2 regions of the Janthinobacterium sp. SUN118 genome follow, and region 2 is predicted to be linked to the other one. Evidence: predicted binding sites of a transcription regulator. Region 2 holds the regulator's gene; the other holds the start of a gene.
What was found. Region 2 encodes NrdR, which represses ribonucleotide reductase genes. Its sites were predicted from a motif close to CACNANATNTNGTG; they were not measured.

Region 1: a site for NrdR is predicted at 1,772-1,785, ahead of O0880_RS02375 (ribonucleoside-diphosphate reductase subunit alpha). Genes of this name have one in related genera too.

What each region holds. Positions count from the first base shown of each region.
Region 1 is NZ_JAPUBV010000001.1:515,999-526,895, forward strand. It holds gene O0880_RS02365 (sigma-54 dependent transcriptional regulator) at 1-1,069, shown strand, start outside; gene ampD (1,6-anhydro-N-acetylmuramyl-L-alanine amidase AmpD) at 1,047-1,658, shown strand; gene O0880_RS02375 (ribonucleoside-diphosphate reductase subunit alpha) at 2,053-5,004, shown strand; gene O0880_RS02380 (ribonucleotide-diphosphate reductase subunit beta) at 5,204-6,355, shown strand; gene O0880_RS02385 (hypothetical protein) at 7,234-8,244, opposite strand; gene O0880_RS02390 (YggT family protein) at 8,531-9,064, shown strand; gene O0880_RS02395 (carbohydrate kinase family protein) at 9,180-10,118, opposite strand; gene O0880_RS02400 (DUF3426 domain-containing protein) at 10,131-10,897, opposite strand, start outside.
Region 2 is NZ_JAPUBV010000005.1:253,270-264,166, reverse strand. It holds gene tolB (Tol-Pal system beta propeller repeat protein TolB) at 1-124, opposite strand, end outside; gene tolA (cell envelope integrity protein TolA) at 121-1,137, opposite strand; gene O0880_RS25160 (ExbD/TolR family protein) at 1,186-1,626, opposite strand; gene tolQ (protein TolQ) at 1,642-2,331, opposite strand; gene ybgC (tol-pal system-associated acyl-CoA thioesterase) at 2,378-2,779, opposite strand; ZMP/ZTP riboswitch at 3,094-3,220, shown strand; gene glyA (serine hydroxymethyltransferase) at 3,332-4,579, shown strand; gene nrdR (transcriptional regulator NrdR) at 4,725-5,186, shown strand; gene pilV (type IV pilus modification protein PilV) at 5,564-6,157, shown strand; gene O0880_RS25130 (PilW family protein) at 6,154-7,113, shown strand; gene O0880_RS25125 (PilX N-terminal domain-containing pilus assembly protein) at 7,122-7,781, shown strand; gene O0880_RS25120 (PilC/PilY family type IV pilus protein) at 7,778-10,897, shown strand, end outside.

The DNA of each region.
Region 1 (10,897 bases), on a different contig from region 2:
CATCGGCATGCCGCCGGCACCGCAATTGAGCGGCAACTCGGCCGCCATGCAGGCGCTGCGCGCGCAGATCGGCCGCATCGCCGGCTGCGGCGCGCCGGTGGCCATCCGCGGCGAGTCGGGCAGCGGCAAGGAGTTGGCGGCGCGCGCCATCCATGCGCAGGGCGCGCGCGCCCCTTTTCCGTTTATCGCCGTCAATTGCGGGGCGATACCCGAAGCGCTGATGGAGGCGGAATTCTTTGGCTGCCGCCAGGGCGCCTATACGGGCGCGCTGCATGAACGGCAGGGCCTGTTCCAGGCCGCGCACGGCGGCAGCCTGCTGCTCGATGAAGTCGACGACCTGCCGCTGGCCATGCAGGTAAAGCTGTTGCGCGCCCTGCAGGAGCGCCGCGTGCGCAAGCTGGGCGGCAGCACCGACGAAGCCGTCGACGTGCGCATCCTGTGCGCCAGCCAGCATGGCCTGGCGCGCGGCGTGGCGGCCGGCACCTTTCGCCGCGATCTGTATTACCGGCTCAATGTGATCGAGCTGGCCGTGCCGCCGTTGCGGGAACGGCTCGGCGATCTGCAGGTATTATGTGAGGCGATACTGGCACGCCTGGCGCCAAGGCAGGCCGTGCGGCTGGCGCCGCCGGTGCTGGCGGCACTGGGCAATTATGCGTTTCCGGGCAATGTGCGCGAGCTGGAAAACCTGCTGGAACGGGCGCTGGCTTTCGCCGACGGCGGCGTGATCGCGCTCGACGGCCTGGGCTTGCCGCCAGCCGTCCCGCTTCCGGTCCCCGCGCCGATGCGCGCCGCGGCTGGCGCCGCACCGTTGGAAGTGGCGGCGCCCGGACTGGAGCGGCAACTGTCGCTGCCCGGCATGGCGCCGCGCGGCGAGGTGGCCGTCCTGCCATTGGCGGCGTATCTGTGCCGGGCCGAGCGCGACATGATCGTGCTGGCGCTGGAGCGGGAACGCTATCACCGCGGGCGGGCGGCGCGGCAACTGGGGCTCAGCGTGCGCCAGTTGCGTTACAGAATGCAAAAATTGACGATACAGGAGCCCCGGCTTGATGACGGCATGGAAGATAGATGAAGACGGCTGGTGCGATGGCGCCGTGCGCTACGAATCGCCGTACTGGGATGCGCGGCCCGATGGCGCGCAAATCGACTTGCTGGTGATCCATAACATCAGTTTGCCGGGTGGCCACTTTGGCGGGCCGCATGTGTCGGACTTGTTTACCGGCCGGGTAGATTATAATGCCGATCCTTCTTTCGCCGACCTGCGTGGCTTGCAGGTGTCGGCGCACTTTTTTGTGCGGCGCGATGGTGCGTTGTTGCAATATGTTTCGGCTGACCAGCGCGCCTGGCATGCCGGCACGTCCTCGTTCGAGGGACGCCCGCAGTGCAATGGATATTCGATCGGTATCGAAATGGAAGGCTCGGACTGCGTGCCCTTCCAGCCGCGGCAATACCATGTCCTGGCGGCATTGACGGCGGCGCTGGTGGCGCGCTACGGGCTGAGCCAGGTGCGTGGACATGAGCATATTGCGCCGGGCAGGAAGACGGATCCGGGGCCATTTTTTGACTGGCATTTTTATCAAGTATGCTGGCTGGAAACCCTGGCGCGGCAAGCTGCGTTAGCGCTTACTTCGCGGGCATTGGGCTTCCCGCCGCTGCCCTGAAAAGTCAACCGAAATCGTATAAGAAAGTACAAAAAATTACGCTGGCGGATGCCGGAAAACTATTGCATCCCATTTCGATGGGCACTACAATTAGTGCAGAACTTGGATTTAAAGACTATATGTAGTGCCATCTCAGACGTTTTCAGAATTATTGTCAAAGCTACCCTGCTTGCCGGTATGGCAACGGGAACTGGCGGTTTATCACCCTTGATCGTGTTTCGCGCCAGCCCGGCAGTACGGTTTGGCAATATGGATTCTGACCCTGTTTGCGCATTATGAATTTATTATTTAGCAACAATATTACCTGAAGAAACCCTGAGCATCGGGCGTTCTATTCAACAACACACGCGGCAGCAAAACTGCAGGCTGACTTTAGCTGACAACGGGAGCTTCAATGCAATCACCTCAAGATATTTCCATCAATCCAACGCCAGCATCGCCAGCGCCCAGCGCGGCCCACAGCGTGGCAAGTACCGGCGCAGCCTTGGGCGACTATCGCATCATCCGCCGCAACGGTGCGGTGGTGGCATTTGAGCCTTCGAAAATCGCCATCGCCATGACCAAGGCGTTTTTGGCCGTTAACGGCGGCCAGGGCGCGGCGTCGGCACGCATCCGCGAACTGGTGGAACAATTGACTGACGGTGTCGTGGCCGCGCTGGTGCGCCGCCATCCGGGCGGCGGCACCTTCCATATCGAAGACGTGCAAGACCAGGTGGAACTGTCGCTGATGCGTTCGGGCGAGCATGACGTGGCGCGTGCCTACGTGCTGTACCGCGCCAAGCACATGGAAGAGCGCCGCCTGCAGAAGGAAGCGCAAGGCGCTTCCGCGCAAGTCACGGCGCCCCAGCTGAACGTCACCGACAACGGCGTGCGCCGCCTGCTGGACATGCAGGAAGTGCGCGACCTGATCAACGCCGCCTGCGCCGGCCTGGAAAAGCACGTCGATGCCGACGCCATTCTGGCCGAGACCGTGAAAAACCTGTACGACGGCGTGCCCGTCGAAGAGCTGCACAAGTCGGCCATCCTGGCGGCGCGCGCGCTGATGGAAAAAGATCCGGCCTACAGCCAGGTCACGGCCCGCATCCTGCTGCACACGGTGCGCAAGGAAGTGTTCGGCAAGGAAGTGCCGCAAGCGGCCGCTGCCGCCGAATACCTGACGTATTTCCCCGCATATATTGCCAAGGGCATCGCCAACGACCTGCTGAACCCGGTACTGGCCAGCTTCGACCTGGAACGCCTGGCGAAAGCCATCGTCGCCGACCGCGACTTGCAATTCGGCTACATCGGCCTGCAAACCCTGTATGACCGCTACTTCCTGCACATCCATGACGTGCGCATCGAAATGCCGCAGGCCTTCTACATGCGCGTGGCCATGGGCCTGTCGCTGAACGAAGCGGACCGCGAAGCGCGCGCCATCGAGTTCTACAAGCTGCTGTCCTCGTTCGACTTCATGAGCTCGACCCCGACCCTGTTCAACTCGGGCACCCTGCGCTCGCAGCTGTCGTCGTGCTACCTGAGCACCGTGTCGGATGACCTCGAAGGCATCTACGACGCCATCAAGGACAACGCGCTGCTGGCCAAGTACGCCGGCGGCCTGGGCAACGACTGGACGCCAGTGCGCGCCCTGGGCGCCCACATCAAGGGCACCAACGGCAAGTCGCAAGGCGTGGTGCCGTTCCTGAAAGTGGTCAACGACACGGCCGTGGCAGTCAACCAGGGCGGCAAGCGCAAGGGCGCCGTCTGCGCCTACCTGGAAACCTGGCACATGGACATCGAGGAATTCCTCGACCTGCGCAAGAACACGGGCGACGACCGCCGCCGCACGCACGACATGAACACGGCGAACTGGATTCCCGACATGTTCATGAAGCGCGTCATGGAAAAAGGCGAGTGGACCCTGTTCTCGCCATCCGAAACGCCGGACTTGCACGACCTGGTCGGCAAGGCCTTTGAAAAGGCGTACCTGGGCTACGAAGTCAAGGCCGCCGCCGGCGAAATGCGTTCGTTCAAGAAGATCGCCGCGCTGGACCTGTGGCGCAAGATGCTGTCGATGCTGTTTGAAACGGGCCACCCATGGATCACCTTCAAGGATCCGTGCAACATCCGCAGCCCGCAGTCGCACGTCGGCGTCGTCCACAGCTCGAACCTGTGCACGGAAATCACGCTGAACACGGGTCCTGACGAAATCGCCGTCTGCAACCTCGGTTCCGTGAACATGCCGGCGCACATGAAAGAAGGCAAGCTCGATCACGTCAAGCTGGCCAAGACCATCCGCACCGCCATGCGCATGCTCGACAACGTCATCGACATCAACTACTACGCCGTCGACAAGGCGCGCAATTCGAACATGCGCCACCGTCCGGTCGGCATGGGCGTGATGGGCTTCCAGGACTGCCTGCACATGATGCGCGTGCCGTTCGCCTCGGATGCCGCCGTGTCGTTTGCCGACACCTCGATGGAAGCCGTCTGCTACTACGCCTACCTGGCGTCGACGGAACTGGCCGAAGAGCGCGGCCGCTATGAATCGTACGCCGGCTCGCTGTGGGACCGCGGCATCCTGCCGCAAGACTCGGTCAAACTGCTGGCCGAAGAGCGCGGCGGCTACCTGGAAGTCGATTCCTCGTCGGCCATGGACTGGACCCCGGTGCGCGAGCGCATCGCCAAGTTCGGCATGCGCAACTCGAATTGCGTGGCGATCGCCCCGACGGCGACGATCTCGAACATCATCGGCGTATCGGCCTGTATCGAGCCGACGTTCCAGAACCTGTACGTGAAATCGAACCTGTCGGGCGAATTCACCGAGATCAACGGCTACCTGGTGCGCGACCTGAAGGCGCGCGACCTGTGGGATGAAGTCATGATCTCGGACCTGAAGTACTTCGACGGCTCGCTGGTGAAGATCGACCGCATCCCGCAAGACCTGCGCGACATCTATGCGACGGCCTTTGAAGTATCGCCAAGCTGGCTGGTGGAAGCGGCTTCGCGTCGCCAGAAGTGGATCGACCAGGCGCAGTCGCTGAACATCTACATGGCGGGTGCTTCCGGCAAGAAGCTGGACGAAACCTACAAGCTGGCATGGCTGCGTGGCCTGAAAACCACTTACTACCTGCGCACCATCGCCGCCACCCACATGGAGAAATCGACCTCCAAGACGGGCGCCCTGAACGCCGTGGCAGTCGACGGCGGCATGTCGGCCAGCGCACAGAGCGCCCAGGCAGCCGTGGTGGCTGCAGCAGCGGTGGTCGTGGCGCCAGTAGTGGCAGCGGCAGCGGACGACGCTGATGGCGAAGCCTGCTACCTGCGTCCAGGCGACGATGGCTTTGAAGAATGCGAAGCCTGCCAGTAAAACCCGGCGCGCAGCCCGCCTTCTGAAGTGCGGCTGCGCCACTTGCCCGGTATCGGGCTTGCGTGCGACGGTTTTTAGTATAAATTTTAGTTGTCAGCCCGGCACGGCCGGGTTGATTCAATGTTGTTAATGTCTGTATTGCCCGGTACAACGGGCCTGTTGCAGACGCCGGTGAACCGGCATGGAAAGGAAGAAGATTATGTCGTTGTCTTGGGATGATGAAACCACGTCGGCAGCTGCGCCGCGTCCGGCGCAGCAAGCGCCACTGGGAAATACCGAATTGAACCTGCCAGCGGGCGCCGAGCCGTCCGAAGCGAACGCCGAGCAAGTGGCGCGCCGCGTGAATGCCGATGACAAGCGTATCATCAACGGCAAGACGGACGTCAACCAGCTGGTGCCGTTCAAGTACAAGTGGGCGTGGGACAAATACCTGGCCGGTTGCGCCAACCACTGGATGCCGCAGGAAGTGAACATGCAGCGCGATATCGAGCTGTGGAAGAACCCGAACGGCCTGACGGACGACGAGCGCCGCCTGGTCAAGCGCAACCTGGGCTTCTTCGTGACCGCCGACTCGCTGGCCGCCAACAACATCGTGCTGGGCACCTACCGCCACATCACGGCGCCGGAATGCCGCCAGTACCTGCTGCGCCAGGCGTTCGAGGAAGCGATCCACACGCACGCCTACCAGTACATCGTCGAATCGCTGGGCCTGGACGAAGGCGAGATCTTCAACGCCTACAACGAAGTCAAGTCGATCCGCGACAAGGATGAATTCCTGATCCCGTTCATCAACACCCTGACCGACCCTGCGTTTGTCACCGGCACGGTGGAAAACGACCAGAAGCTGCTGAAGTCCCTGATCGTCTTTGCCTGTCTGATGGAAGGCCTGTTCTTCTACGTCGGCTTCACGCAGATCCTGGCGCTGGGCCGCCAGAACAAGATGATGGGCGCGGCCGAGCAGTACCAGTACATCCTGCGCGACGAATCGATGCACTGCAACTTCGGCATCGACTTGATCAACACGATCAAGATGGAAAACCCGCAGCTGTGGACGGCCGCCTTCCGCGAAGAGATCAAGGACCTGTTCATGAAGGCCGTGGAACTGGAATATGCGTACGCGGAAGACACCATGCCGCGCGGCGTGCTGGGTCTGAACGCGCCGATGTTCAAGGGCTACCTGCGCTTCATCGCCAACCGCCGCGCGCAGCAGATCGGCATCGAGCCGCTGTTCGCGCAAGAGGAAAATCCATTCCCATGGATGAGCGAGATGATCGACATGAAGAAGGAACGCAACTTCTTCGAGACGCGCGTGACCGAGTACCAGACCGGCGGTGCGCTGAACTGGGAATAAGCTTTCGCTCTTCAAAGCCAGAAGCGCCGTCCTCGTGACGGCGCTTTTTTTTCGTGCGCGGCGCTGCAAAATGCCGCCGCCAGAGGACACGAGAAAGCGCCATCGGCACGACATGAAAATGCATGCGGAGCGGGCGCCGCGAAGAGACTGGCGCCGGTTTTTTCGCAGCCCATGCGCGGCCGCATCGCAGGCTGAAAATATCGTTTCCGCATACGCTGGCGGCGGCATTTGGCGCGCGATTGTGCGATAGCACGCGTATCGTGCAAAAAAGCGGGCGAAAACGTGTCGTGCCGGTTGCGCATTGACAAGGTTTTCGTGTACTTTATGAGATTGCAAATGCGAGCGTTAGAATGCGGGGTTTTTTAACCAGCGCGGTAACGAAAAAACCTCGCAAAACAGGGATACAGATTTACACGGATATGCACAAAACCACACCGTTTTCGTCTGCCGCCGTGCCCGAATTTTTTCAGGCATGGCGGTTTTTTATTTGACGCATGGGTGTTGTAGCGAGCGCGATGCGAGGAGCGAAAAAACGCACGGCATCGAAAACGAATGACCGAATTCAGACTTTGCCACCAGCTGCGAGATAAAGCAGGGTGGCACCGACGATGGCTGAAGTGCTGCAAACGTGAGGAGTTGCAGCAGTTCAGCTGGTGCCGAATTCATTAGCGCAAACGACCGTTTGTGCCGATGAATAATTCGCCTGGCCTATCCCTGTGGTGGGTCGGACGGGTTTAAATCTTGTAGCTTAAATTTCTCATCTCAGATGAAGGAGAGACAAATGGCAACAGCCGCTAAGAAATCAGAAGTAAAGAAACCAGCCGCCAAGGCTGCTCCTGCCGCGAAGAAGCCGGCAGCCGCAGCGAAGACGGTTGCCGCTAAACCAGCTGCCAAAGCCGCAGCGAAACCAGCCGCCAAACCAGTCGCCAAAGCCGCAGCCAAGCCTGCGGCAAAAGCAGCTGCCAAGCCGGCAGCAAAACCAGTAGCGAAAGCCGCCGCGAAACCAGCGGCCAAGGCCGCAGCAAAACCGGCCGCCAAGCCGGCAGCGAAAGCCGCAGCGAAACCTGCCGCGAAAGCAGCAGCCAAGCCTGTAGCGAAAAAAGCCGCCGCCAAACCGGCCGCCAAGCCAGCAGCCAAAGCCGCAGCGAAACCTGCCGCCAAGGCAGCAGCCAAGCCAGCGGTGAAAAAAGCCGCAGCGAAACCTGCAGCCAAGGCAGCAGCCAAACCTGTCGCCAAAGCAGCAGCCAAGCCAGCGGCGAAAAAAGTCGTCGCCAAGGCAGCAGCAAAGCCAGCAGCAAAAGCTGCAGCCAAGCCAGCGGCCAAGGTAGCAGCGAAGCCAGCAGCGAAAGCTGCAGCCAAGCCAGCAGCAAAAGCTGCGGCGAAGCCAGCGGTGAAAAAAGCCGCGGCGAAACCTGCGGCCAAGGCAGCAGCGAAGCCGGCCACCAAAGCGGCCGCCAAGCCAGCAGCGAAAAAAGTCGTCGCCAAGGCAGCAGCCAAGCCGGCCGCCAAAGCAGCAGCCAAGCCAGCAGCAAAAGCTGCAGCGAAGCCAGCGGCCAAGGTAGCAGCGAAGCCAGCAGCAAAAACCGCAGCGAAGCCAGCAGCAAAAGCTGCAGCCAAGCCAGCGGCCAAGGTAGCAGCGAAGCCAGCAGCAAAAGCTGCAGCCAAGCCAGCCGCCAAAGTTGCCGCGAAGCCAGCGGCCAAGCCGGCAGCCAAGGTCGCAGCGAAACCTGCCGCCAAGGTAGCCGCAAAACCGGCAGCCAAGCCAGCGGCCAAGGTAGCAGCGAAGCCGGCAGCAAAAGCTGCAGCCAAGCCAGCCGCCAAGCCGGCAGCGAAAGCCGCAGCGAAACCTGCCGCCAAGCCAGCCGCAGCGCCAGTCGTGGCAGCAGCACCGGCCGCAGCAGCGCCGGCAGCTCCAGCGGCACCAGCCGCCGTGGCCGCCAAGCCAGCCGCCAAGAAGGCCGCGCCTAAAAAGGCCGCGCCGAAGAAGGCAGCTCCTGCCGCCAAGCCATCGGCACCTATCGCACCTGTAGCAAAAACCGTGTTGGCACCGGCTGCAGCCTGGCCATTCCCAACCAGCACCCGCCCATCGTAATTTCCACGATACGGATGCCTGGATGAGGCAACACGCCGCTGTGTGACTCAATCACACAGCGGTTTTTTTTTGGAGAATTTGTCGTGCTGATCGTTATCCTTACATTGATCGTTGATACCATTGCCACTCTGCTGGGCGGGGTCTTGCTGCTGCGCTTCTGGATGCAGGCGGTACGCGTGCGGCCGCCGTCGTCCGTGGCGCAATTCACCTTTCAATTGTCCGACTGGCTGGTGCGTCCCCTGCGCCGCGTGGTGCCGGGCGTGGGCGGATATGACTGGGCCAGCCTGATCGGCGCCTTCCTGATTGTGTTGCTGGCCAGTACGGTCCTGTTTATTTCCGGTTACCCGGTCGAAGCGGTGCTGCTCAAATCGCTGCAACGCTTCCTGCAATGGATACTCTACGGTTTCATGGCCTTGCTGATCATCGAAGCCATCTTCAGCTGGGTCAACCCGCATGCGCCGCTGGCGCCCTTCGTACGGGCCCTGAACGAGCCGCTGCTGCGTCCGATCCGCAAGGTGGTGCCGCTGGTCGGCAGCCTGGACCTGTCGCTGCTGGTGGCCCTGATCCTGCTGCAGATCGCGCAAGTGCTGGTGGGGATGATTTTTGTGGTGCGATGACGGTGAGGTGGTGGCGTAGGCCGGGTTAGCGTAGCGTAACCCGACATCACCACTTGTCATGCTAACGATGTTGTCGGATTACGCGCGGTTTTACCGCGCTAATCCAACCTACATATTAATAGCGGTAGCCGAACGCCGCTTCGAACTGGTCGGCGATGCTGGCTGGCGTAAACACGTGGTTTTGCGCGCCCTGGGTGGCGATCTTGATGGCGCCCAGCAGGCTGGCCAGGCGGCCGCTGGTTTCCCAGCCCAGGTCGTTGGTGATGCCGAACAGCAAGCCGGCGCGGTAGGCGTCGCCGCAGCCGGTGGGATCCAGCACTTCCTTGGCGGCAACGACAGGGATGTCGATGCGCTTGCCGTCCGTATAGATTTCCGAACCCTTTTCGCCGCGCGTGACGATCAGCGCTTCCAGGCGGCTGGCGATTTCCGGCAGGGTCAAACCTGTGCGTTCCATCAACATTTCCATTTCATAGTCGTTGGCCGACACGTACGTGGCTTTGTTGATGAAGTCGATCAACTGTTCGCCGTTAAAACGCGGCAACTGTTGACCTGGATCAAACATGAAAGGGATGCCCAGCTCGGCCAGGTCGGCGGCGTGCTTGAGCATGCCAAGGTCGCCGTCCGGCGAAATGATGGCGACCTTGGCCGGGCCCGCATTGGCGATCGGGTTTTCATGCGCGAACGACATGGCGCCCGGATGGAAGGCGTTGATCTGGTTATTGTCGGCATCGGCCGTGACGAAGCACTGCGCGTTGTAGCTGTCGGCCTTGATCAGGATGTTGGCGGTGGAAATGCCCAGCTTTTGCAGGCGTTCCAGGTAGGCGGCGCTGTCCTGGCCCATGACGCCGACGATGCGCGGCTCGCCACCCAGCATTTTCAGGCTGTAGGCGATATTGCCCGAGCAGCCGCCAAACTCGGTGCGCATGGTGGGCACGAGGAAGGACACGTTTACCTTGTGCAGCTGGTCGGCCAGCAGCGATTCGCCGAAGCGGCCGGGGAATTGCATGATGGTGTCGGTGGCAAGCGAGCCGCAGATCAACGATGTTTTAGTCATGATAGTGTGCTGTTAAGGGTAAAAGATGGCGATATGGTAGCCAGACGCCGTGAGCTGGTCTAATGCGAAATACACTTTGATGGTTTGTTCCGAGCGCGGCGCCAGGCCCTTGGCCACGTCGATATTCGCCGGCAGGTAGTCGCGCGGCGCGATGACACGGCGCAACACGGGCTTGTCGTTGGCGTCATTGAGGGTCAGTTCGATGCTGGGCCACGCCTGCACGCTGCGGCTGTGGTTGCGCAGCAGGGAAACATAGGAAAAGGTCTGTTCCTTCAGGGTCTGCAGCTCGCCCTGTTCGATGGCCAGCGCCTCGATCTGCGCCGGCAAGTCCACCTGGCAGCCGCTCAGCGAGCAGAGCGCGGCCAGGGTTGGCTTCCACTGCGGAAATTGTGCCGCCAGCGGATTGCGGAATGTGGTCATCACTTGCAGCACCAATATGAGCAGCAGCGCCAGCGAGCCAAGGCCCATGGCCACACGCAAGGCCTTGCCGCTTTGTTCGCGGCGCCGGCCCTGGATGACAAAGGCGGGCTCGTCGTCCGGCGGCGCTGGCGCGGCCTCGGTTTCTTCCTCTACCTCGGCGGCGGCGTGCTCTGGCGCCGGCACTTCGTCGGGCGGCGGCGTGAACGGCTGTGCGGCCAGCGTGGGCTCCTGGCGCACGCCGGCGGGAGCGGCGGGCGGCAGCGTTGCAGCCCGGGGCGGCACGGCGGCCGGCACGGGCTTGTCGAGGCTGATTTTTTCCACGTCCGGCTCACTGGCGGGCGCACTGCCGTCGAGGTTCG
Region 2 (10,897 bases):
TAACGGGGATCTGGTTGCTGCCGATCCCGGTAATTTCCACGCGCAGTTGCGCCTGGGCAGCCGTGGCGCCCAGCACCAGGCTGGCGCAGAGCACGACATAGCTCATTTTTTTCATGATCATCATTTAGGCAAATCCTTCATCTCGAATATGAGTTCAATCTCGCGTTCCACCGTGCCGTCTTTTTTCTTCGGCAGTGGCGACGATTTATTAATGGCGTTTTCCACCGAGCTGTCATACGCCGGCAGGCCGCTACTTTTGATCTTCCGGACCGAAATAATTTCCCCAGTTGGCAGTTGCTCGATCTTGAACACGGCGCGCGGGTTGCCCGGCACGTCCGTACTACCGCTGTACGCGATATTGCTCTTGATCTTGCTCGTCAGGGCAGCGACATAGCCGCTGTCCTTGCGTGGCGCGGTCGATTTCTCGGCCGTGCCCGTCGTGCCGGCACCTGCCGCGCCCGTGATGCGGCTCATTTCGGCGGCACGTGCCTTGTCGGCGGCTTTTTTCTCTTCTGCCGCTTTCTTGGCCTTGGCGGCTTTTTCCGCCGCGGCTTTCTTGTCCGCCAATTCCTTCTCGGCTTTTTCCTGGGCTTTCTCTTTCTCTTTCTCGAGCTTGGCCTTCTCCAGCTTGTCGGCCTTTTCCTTCTCGAGCTTCTCAGCCTTGTCTTTTTCCTTCTGCTTCTGTTTTTCCAGCTCGCGTTTTTCTTCTTCGCGTTCCTTCTGTTCCTGCTTGCGGCGCTCTTCCGCGGCCGCTTTGTCCTTTTCTTCCTTCAGCTTGGCCTTCTTGCGCTCGAGGGCGATTTCCGCCTCGCGCAGGTCGACCTTCGGCTCGGGCGCTGCCACCGGCGGCGGTGGCGGCGGGGCGGGCCGTTCGACTTCCGGTTCCAGCGGCGGGGCAGGCGTCGGCTCCGGTTCCGTCGCCACCTCGGGCGGCGGCGCGGCCGTCTGCACCTTCAGGTCCCACACTTCCGCTTCCACGGCCACAGGTTCCGTATTTTGCCAGTGTACGCCCACCCACAGGAAAAACAGCAGGCCAAGATGCATCGCCAGCGCCAGGCCCAGTGAGGGCCAGCGGCTGCGTTCGCGCGGCACGCTGTAGGGCTTGCCGAGTACATGGTCGATTTGTTTGGTCTGCAAAGTCAAGTCTATCTAAAAACAGTCAAGTCTGGATACGTGAGAGTGCGCTTACTTGGTGGCCAGGCCAACCCGGGTGATGCCCATCTTTTTCGCTTCCGAAATCAGCTGGATCACATCGTCGTACTTGCTTTCCTTGTCGCCCGCGATCAGCACGGGATAGTCGGGATTGGTCTCGTGCAAGCCACGCAGCTTGCGCAGCAGGGCGTCGCGGTTCGGTTCCGTTTCCGGCGCCAGCTGTTCCTTGCCGATCACGCCGATCGACAGCGAGCCGTTCGGCTTGAGCACGATCTGGATATAGTCATCGGGCGGTTTCGCCGTCTTTTCCGCGTTGGGCAGGTTCACCACGCTGGGATTGTTCGACGACGGCATCACCATGAAAATGATCAGCAGTACCAGCATCACGTCGATATATGGCACGACGTTGATTTCCGACTTGAACTTGCGGCCTCGGCCGCCGCGCATGCCGCCGCTATTGAATGAAGAGCCCATGGACGCTGCTCCCTCTTAGCGCGACTGGCGCTGCAGGATGTTGGAGAATTCCTCGACGAAGCTTTCGAAGCGGATCGCCAGGCGGTCGATGTCATGCGAGAAACGGTTGTAGGCCACGACGGCGGGAATGGCCGCGAACAGGCCGATGGCGGTGGCAATCAGCGCTTCGGCAATGCCGGGCGCGACGGCGGCCAGCGTGGCTTGCTGCACGTTGGCCAGGCCGCGGAAGGCGTTCATGATGCCCCACACGGTGCCGAGCAGGCCGATGTACGGCGAGACGGAGCCGACGGACGCGAGGAAGGCCAGGTGCGATTCGAGCACGTCCATTTCGCGCTGGAAGGCGGCGCGCATGGCGCGGCGGGCGCCGTCGAGCACGGCGCCGACGTCGAGCGCTTCGCGCGAACCGTACGATGCCTTGCCCTTGATGAATTCGCCCATGCCGGCATCGAAGATGCGGGCCAGCGCGCCGCTCTGGTCGCGGTTGCCGTTGGCGCTCTGGTGCAGCGCATGCAGGTTGCCGCCGGCCCAGAAGCTGCGTTCAAATTCGATGGTTTGCTTGCGGGCCTGACGTACCGCAAACATCTTGCGGAAAATGTAGGTCCAGCTGGTGAGGGAGATCAGCAACAGCAGGGCCATGATCAATTGCACGATCAGGTGGGCATTGGAGATGAGCGCGAGGAAAGAAAGATCTTGTGTAACGTTCATTGGCTGGCAGTCTGTTGGTGAATTGTCCGGGGGTGGCGGGTAGGGCTCAGGCGGCGCGCATGCGGACCGCCACTGCATCAGGCACGGCGCGCGGGCGCAGTGCCGAGTCGACGCAGCCGATCTTGACGCGGGCCGTATTGAGCAGGCTGTCGCCGCACCAGGCTTGTTGCAGGAAAACGATGGAGGCGCGCCCCATTTTCTCTATGCTTAAGGTTAATCTTATCGTGTCATCGAGTCTGGCCGGCGCATGATAGTCGGCGTTGACGCTTTTGACAACGAACATCGCGTCATGCTGTTGCAGCAGTTCCTGCTGGCCTACCTCGATGGCGCGCAGCCATTCTGTGCGCGCGCGCTCAAAGAACTTCAGGTAGTTTGCGTAGTAAACGATGCCACCGGCGTCGGTGTCTTCATAGTAGACACGTACGTTCCAGGTAAAGACTGAAGGCATGTTTATTGCGCCAGTAGTGAGATTGAGCAACATTTTACGCGATTTTTCTTCTTGTGACTTGAGGCGCTTGCCTGAATGCCATGCAAAAGCAGCATGCAAGTTGCACCGCAGCATTGTAAGTCTGGGGTGTCCAATGGCAAGCTTCGTAACATACGCTTACATGCCGCAGCCAGGTTTAAGTTCAGCTTAAGAACTGGCGTAGCGGCCCGGTTGATGCTGCGGCGTGCCCGGGCTTGCATGGCGCGCGGCGATTATAGCCGCACCGTTGCATTCCTTGCTCAATTTGAGCACTTAACTTACAATTTGATTTCCATTACGTCTCACGTGACTGGCGAAAAGTCGAAGCGATCTCCACAGTGTGGCGGTCCGCTTACCGGCGAAAGGTGGACACCCACCGGGAAACGTGAGATTTTTCATCAGCCGTTCGCCTGGGTAGCCACTATGGAAAAGCACGAAGAGGCTGCCTGTCCAATGTTGTTATTCACTTAACGCCGGCTCCCCTCATTCGATCCAACCTGCCAGTACAAGCACCCTCATACTTGGAGTTTTTACATGTTTGCAAAAGATCACACCCTCGCCAACGTCGATCCTGAATTGTTCGCCGTCATTCAAAAAGAAAACGTGCGCCAGCACGATCACATCGAGTTGATCGCGTCGGAAAACTACACCTCGCCAGCCGTGATGGAAGCGCAAGGTTCGCAACTGACGAACAAGTATGCCGAAGGCTATCCAGGCAAGCGCTACTACGGCGGCTGCGAATACGTCGACGTGGCCGAGCAACTGGCGATCGACCGCGTGAAACAGCTGTTCGGCGCCGAATGCGCGAACGTGCAGCCGAACTCGGGCTCGCAAGCGAACCAGGGCGTGTTCTTCGCCATGCTGAAACCAGGCGACCTGATCATGGGTATGTCGCTGGCCGAAGGCGGCCACCTGACGCACGGCATGCCGCTGAACATGTCCGGCAAATGGTTCGACGTCGTGTCCTACGGCTTGACGGCGGAAGAAGACATCGACTACGAGGCCATGGAACGCCTGGCGCGCGAACGCAAGCCCAAGCTGATCATCGCCGGCGCGTCCGCATTCTCGAAAAAGATCGACTTCGAGCGTTTCAGCAAGATCGCCAAGGAAGTGGGCGCCTACTTCATGGTCGACATGGCCCACTACGCCGGCCTGATCGCCGCCGGCCTGTACCCGAACCCGGTGCCATTCGCCGACTTCGTCACCTCGACCACGCACAAATCGCTGCGCGGCCCGCGCGGCGGCATCATCCTGATGAAGGCCGAGCACGAAAAAGCCATCAACTCGGCCATCTTCCCCGGCATCCAGGGCGGCCCGCTGATGCACGTGATCGCCGGCAAGGCCGTCGCCTTCAAGGAAGCGCTGAGCCCTGAATTCGTCGACTACCAGAAGCAAGTGATCAAGAACGCCGACGTGCTGGCGAAAACTCTGATCAAGCGCGGCCTGCGCATCGTTTCCGGCGGCACCGAATCGCACGTCATGCTGGTCGACCTGCGCGCCAAGAACCTGACGGGCAAGGAAGCCGAAGCCATCCTCGGTTCCGCGCACATCACCTGCAACAAGAACGGCATCCCGAACGACCCGCAAAAGCCATTCGTCACCTCGGGCATCCGCCTGGGCAGCCCGGCGATGACGACGCGCGGTTTCAAGGAAGCGCAAGCGGAAGAAGTGGGCAACCTGATCGCCGACGTGCTGGACAATCCGCATGACGCCGCCACCATCGAGCGCGTGAAAGCGGCCGTGAAAGTGCTGGCCGACGCGCACCCGGTCTACGCCGCATAATTATTTGTCCAGAATGTGTCATACAGAGTAAGATTCTGTCTGACACATTCCGTTGTGCCCATGGGCGCCCGGAGTGATTCGGGCGCCCTTTAATTTAAGAGCGGCGATTTTCCGTCATTCACTACTATAAAGTTGTATCCGCCACATGAAATGTCCATTTTGCCAGCACGGCGACACCCAGGTTCTCGATACGCGCGTATCGGAGGAATGGGATGCCATACGGCGCCGCCGCCGCTGCAGCAAATGCGACAAGCGCTTCACCACCTATGAGCGCATTGAACTTATCATGCCGGCCGTCGTCAAAAAGAATGGCAGCCGGACGGAGTTCGCTGCGGATAAGTTGCGCGGCAGTTTGATGCTGGCCTTGCGCAAGCGCCCCGTCGCGGCCGCCTCAGTGGACACGGCCATCGCGTCCATCCAGGAAAAACTGCTGACCAGCGGCTTGCGCGAAGTCGATTCCGGCTATATCGGCGAACTCGTCATGCAGGAATTGAAGCGCCTCGACAAGATCGCCTACATCCGCTTCGCTTCCGTCTACAAGAATTTCGAAGACCTGGCCGAGTTCCAGGATGCGATCGCCGAAGTGGGACAGGCGCGCAAGCCCTGATTTGCCTCTGATCGCGGCGCGCTGGCGGCTGGCGTGCGGCGGACGTTTCGGCGCCTTGCCGTCCGGCGATTCGTCGCCTCACTGTCGCACCATCTCATTCGTCCATCGTCCAGACTCGATGCACCCTGCAGGGCTGGCCGCCCTATGGCCGCATCGTCACGGCCGCGTGTAGGCGCCACCTGGCCATGCCGCGCGCGATGCTGCTGCTTGCCTGGCGTTTCCGGCAAGCGGTCTGATCAATTCCAGCAGCTTTTTTTCTTCGCGCCGCGCCTTTTTGCCACATCGTTTGCGCTGCCGCATACCAGAGTCTTTGACCGCGCCTATCGTGTAGCTGGGCCGCCCGTTCCTGCGGTCCGTTTTGCGCGAGGGAGCACTTCATGGACAACGGAGGCCGCCGCAGGGCGACGATGGTCGGCAGCAGCCTGGTCGAGGTGCTGGTGTCGCTGCTGCTACTGGCGCTGGGCTTGCTCGGCGCCAGCATATTGCAGCTGACTTCCCTGCGCGCGCGCCATGAGTCGGCGCTGCTGTCGGCCGGCGCCCAGCTGGCTTCTGGCATGGCCGAGCGCATGCGCGCCAATGGCGGCCTCCTGCATGGTCCCGACGCCAACAATCCCTATTTGAACCTGGCTTACGAAGCGGCGCCGGATGGTGACGAACCGCCTGGCGGCGCGCCCGACTGCTTTGGCGCCTCCGCCTGCGGCGCGGCACAGCTGGCGCAATTCGACATCGCCGAGTGGAAACAGCAGCTGCATGTCGCCTTGCCCGGCGCGCGCCTGCTGATCTGCCGCGACGCCCAGGCATGGGACAGCGCCGCGCAAGGCTTGCACTGGGCTTGCAGCGGCGGCAAGGGCGCGCCCATCGTCATCAAGCTGGGCTGGCGTGGCCGCCGTCCCGACGGCAAGCCTGCCGTGAATGGGGCCGGCGAGTCGCTGCCCAAGCTGGCATTGCAACTGGGCGGAGGCGGCGCATGAATGCCGCACGACGCTGGCGTGCCGGCATGAGCCTGGTTGAATTGCTGGTGGCCCTGTCCCTGGGTGCCTTGCTGATGCTGGCCGCCAGCACCGTGCTGCTGGCGGCCAGCGGCAGTTACTTCGACCAGTCCGCCAGCGCGCGCCTGGATGACAACGGCCGCTATGCGCTCGATGCCATCGCCAGGGCCGTGCGCCAGACGGCGTACGTGAATTGGGACAGCAGCGCCGCGCCGGTCGCCCACGCGGCGCATGACAGCGCCAATATCGCCGGGCTCGACGCGCACAGCCTGGACAAGAACAGCGAGGGCATCAGCCAGCCGCTGCCGGCCGCCGTGCATGGCAGCGACGTGCTGGCCTTGCGCTATTACGGCGCCGGCATGGGAGAGAACGGCGATGGCTCCGTCCTCAATTGCGCCGGCTTTGGCGTCGGCGCCGCGCAGACGGAGGCGCAGCGGGGCTGGAGCATTTTTTATGTGGCGCAGGGCGCCGACGGCGAGGGAGAATTGCGCTGCAAGTACCGCGGCGCGAACGGCTGGGGCGCCGACGCCATCATCCGTGGCGTCGACACCTTCCAGGTCCTGTATGGCCTCGATACGGATACGCCGCCCGATGGCGTGGCGAACCAGTTCGTCAAGGCCAGCGCGCTCGACGCTTACGATGCGGCGCTGCTGCTGGTGGGCGCCAGCGCGGCAGAACGCCAGCGCGACTTTGCCCGCCGCACGCACTGGAAGCGCGTGGCCAGCGTGCGCGTGGCGCTGCTGCTGCATGGCGAGGCGGGCGAAGCGGAAAAGACCGGGCCAGCGCAGTTCGACCTGTTTGGTGCCGCGTATGCGGAGGCGCATGGCGCCAGCGACACGGGCGTGCGCATCGCACGTTCAGCCCTGCCTGACGCCTTGCGGGGCCGGCTGCGGCACATGCTGCAGACCAGCATCCTGCTGCGCAACGGGCCGGCATAGGCGGCACGATGGCCAGCGCTGGCGCCAGCTGCGGCTCACCGGTTTGCCTCCAGCGGGGGGCGACCCTGGTGTACGTGCTGTGCCTGCTGGTCGTGATCCTGTTGCTGGGCATATCGGCGGCGCAGATGGCATTGCTGGGCGAAAAGGCGGCTCGCGGCGAGCGCGACCGGTATATCGCGTTCCAGGCCGCGGAGGAGGCATTGATGGATGCGCAGAACGATATCGAAGGCTTGCCCGGCGCGCCAGGACGCAGCAGCCTGTTCGCGCCGGGCAGCGCGGCGGGATTCACTGTCGGCTGCGGCGATGGTGGCGAGCTGGGCTTGTGCTTGCCGGCGGAAAAGGGCGCGCCGGCGCTGTGGCTGAGCATGGCGCTGGGCGGTGCCGAGGCGGCCAGCGGGAGCGACGGGAACCGCACCGTACCCTATGGCCGGTTTACGGGCGCGGCCATGCAGACGGGACAGGGCTTTTTGCCATTTCGCCGGCCCCGCTACATCATCGAGTTGCTGCCGTTTCACCTGCCCGGCGAAGAGGCGGGGGCCGTGATCGGCAGCCTCGCCACCGGAAATTATCTGTACCGCGTGACGGCCATCGGTTTTGGCGCGCAGGACAGCACGCAGGTGGTGCTGCAAAGCTATTACCGCAAGCAGGTAGCCGGAGCGGGGCCATGATCGCGCATCGGCATCGGCATTGGCTGGCGCTGCGGCGCGCTGGCCGGACCTGGCTGGCGGCACTGTGCTGGCTATGTTGCAGCGTTGCCGTTGGCGCCACCACGCCCACGGTGGCGCTGGAGCGTGCCGACGTTGGCGTGCACGGCGCTCGCGTGCCGCCGAATCTGCTGCTCAACCTGTCGTTCACGCACGCTGCCGCCGCTGCCGCGCATGCAGGCGACTACGCGCCACAGCGCGACTACGCCGGCTACTTCCATGCGCGCATGTGCTACCGCTATCCGTATCGCAGCAAGGATGGCGTGAGCGTGCCGGACTTGCGCGTAGCGACCGCTTACTTCTCTGTCCTGAAGCCGGCCGACGCGCAGCATGGCTGTGGCGGCGATAGTTTCAGCGGCAACTTCCTCAACTGGGCTAGCGCCAGCATGCTCGATATTGTCCGCTATGCCCTGACGGGCGGCGACCGCGTCATCGACGAGGCGCGCAAGACGGTGCTGCAGCGCGCTTATCTGCCTGACAGCCAGAACGGCAACGATGCCATCGACTTTTTCGCCCATCCCGCCTTTTTCCCACGCAAGGTCTTGCGCGAGGGCGTGGCGGCCGCGACACCGTTTGCGCTGGCGCAACTGGCCATCGTTTCCTGTCGCAACCGCCTGCTGTTTGGCGACGCTACGCTGCCGGCGGGCGGCAATTGCGACGTTCCCGGCGTAGCGGGCACTCACGGCGTGTTCCTGGCGCGGGTGCAGGTGTGCGATGTTACCGAAGGGCCGCTGCGCGCTGACCTGTGCCTCGCGTATGGCAAGTACTACAAGCCGGTGGGCGCCGTGCAGCGCCATGGCGGCAGGGTGCGCGTGGGCGTGTTCGGGCACCTGAACGCCGCGCCGCCCGGCGCTGGCTATGTCTACGGTGGCGTATTGCGCGCGCCGCTGGCCCATGCGGGCAGCCAGCGCTGGGCGGCGCCCGATTTTTTACCGCAAGACAATCCCGAGTCCGAGTGGAGTGCCGCCAATGGCGTGTATGTTCCCCAGGGCGCGGGCCATGGCGGCGGGGTGACCGCTTACATCAACGGCCTGGGCCGCAGTCATGTCCTGCATCCCGGCGCCTACGCCAGGGCGGCACCGACGGCCGAACTGCTGTACGAATCGCTGCGCTACCTGCAGGGGCGGCAAGCGAGCGCCGTGGTGCCGCCCGCCACGGCGCCGCCTGCCGTCGATGAAGGTTTGCCTGTCATCACCCAGTGGAGCGACCCGCTGGCGGCCAGTTGCCAGCGCCAGGTCGTCGTCAGCCTGGGCGACGCGGGCATGGCGGGCGATCGTTACGTGCCGGGCAACGTGCCGACGGCCAGTCCGCCCATGCATGCCAGCGACCGCGCCCGCGCGGCCGATGGCTATGCGCCGCCCGCGCTCGATGTCATGGCGTGGACGCGCGCGGTGGGCAAGCTGGAAGGCGAGGGCGGACAAGGCAATCCGGCGCCACGGCCTGAACTGGCCGGACTGGAGTTGCTGGCCGATGAGGCCGATGGCGCCAGCTACCATGCGGCCGGCTTGGCGTACTGGTCGCATGTGCAGGCGCTGCGACCCGGCGCAGGGGGCAAGGGCGGCAGCGCGGTCGAACACCATGCGGGCGACTTGCGTCCGGGCGACCCGGCCGGCGCGCCGCCCGTCACTCCCTTGTTGCTGGCGGCCAAGTATGGCGGCTTTCTTGACGAGGATGGCGACGCCAATCCCTTCCACAGCGCGGTGGGCAAGGCGATGGATGAGTGGAGCGTGGATGGCCGCTGGCCCAGCCATTACCTGGCGGGCAGCGACCCTGCGGCCCTGATCGCCGGCGTGCGCGCCGCCTTCGTGGCCGCCGACAAGGGGACAGGCACGGCGGCACTGGCCGGCCCCTCGCTGATGGCGCTGGCCAGCGGCACGGAGGAGGCGTACTGGTTTCACACGCGGATGCGCCTGGCCGATGGCGGCATGACCTTGTCGCGCACCGCGTTTGGCGTGGACGCCGATGGCGGCATGCTTGCTGGCAAGCCAGTGTGGCGCACCGGCGAGCGCGACAAGGCCATGGCGGATGCTACGCCAGCGACCTTGCGCCCCGTCTACACGCTCGATGGACAGGGCGCCCTGATGCCCTTGACCTGGAACAAGCTCGACGCGCAGCAGCGCGCCGCCTTCGCTGGCGGCGGTGGCGCTGATGGGCAGGACGATGGCCAGGGAGAGGCGCGGCTAGCCTATCTGCTGGGCGGAATGCTGCACGAGGTGGGGCGGCCGGGCGGCTTCCTGCGCCGGCGATCAGGCAGCCTGGGTACGGCGCCTTATGGCAACCTCGCGTACGTGGGCGCGCCGGCGCCGGGCATGCCGGGCGCGGATTACGCCTTGCATCGCAAGCTGCTGCTGCAGCGGAAAAGGATGCTGTACCTGGGCGCAAACGATGGCTTGCTGCATGCGTTCGACGCGCGCACCGGCAGCGAGCTGTACGCTTACCTGCCGCGTGCGCTACTGCGCCCCGCCGCGGCCATGGCGAGCACTCACTACAGTCCAGGCCCCATGCTGGACGGCGCCGCGGCCACGGCGGAAGTGCTGGTGCTGGGACATTGGAAGACAGTGCTGGTGTCCGGCATGGGGGGCGGCGCGCAGGGCGTGTTTGCGCTCGACATCACCGACCCCGCGCGCTTCGCGCAAGACGGGGCGTTGTGGGAATTTACGGACCGCGACGATAAGCTCATGGGCAACGTGCGCGCACCGCCGGGCTTTGCCCGCGTCAACATGGGCGGCAAGGATGGCGCGCCGGCCTACCGCGATTTTGCCGTGGTGGCCAGCGGCTACAACAATAGCGTGGACGATGGCAAGGATACGACGGCGCCAGCCTCTGCGGCCGCCATCTTCCTGCTGGCGCTGGACAAGCCGCCCGGCACGCCGTGGCTGTTGGGAAGCAATTACTACCGGCTGAAAGTACCGATGGCCAGCGATGGCGATGGAGAGGAGGACCCGGTCGCTGGTGCCGGTGCCGGCCTTGGCGCGGCAGCCACCGCCACCGCCCACGCGCTGGGGCCGCCCGCCCTGGTGCCGGGCAGCGACGGGGCGCTGGCCTATCTGTATGCGGGCGATTTGCAGGGCAATATCTGG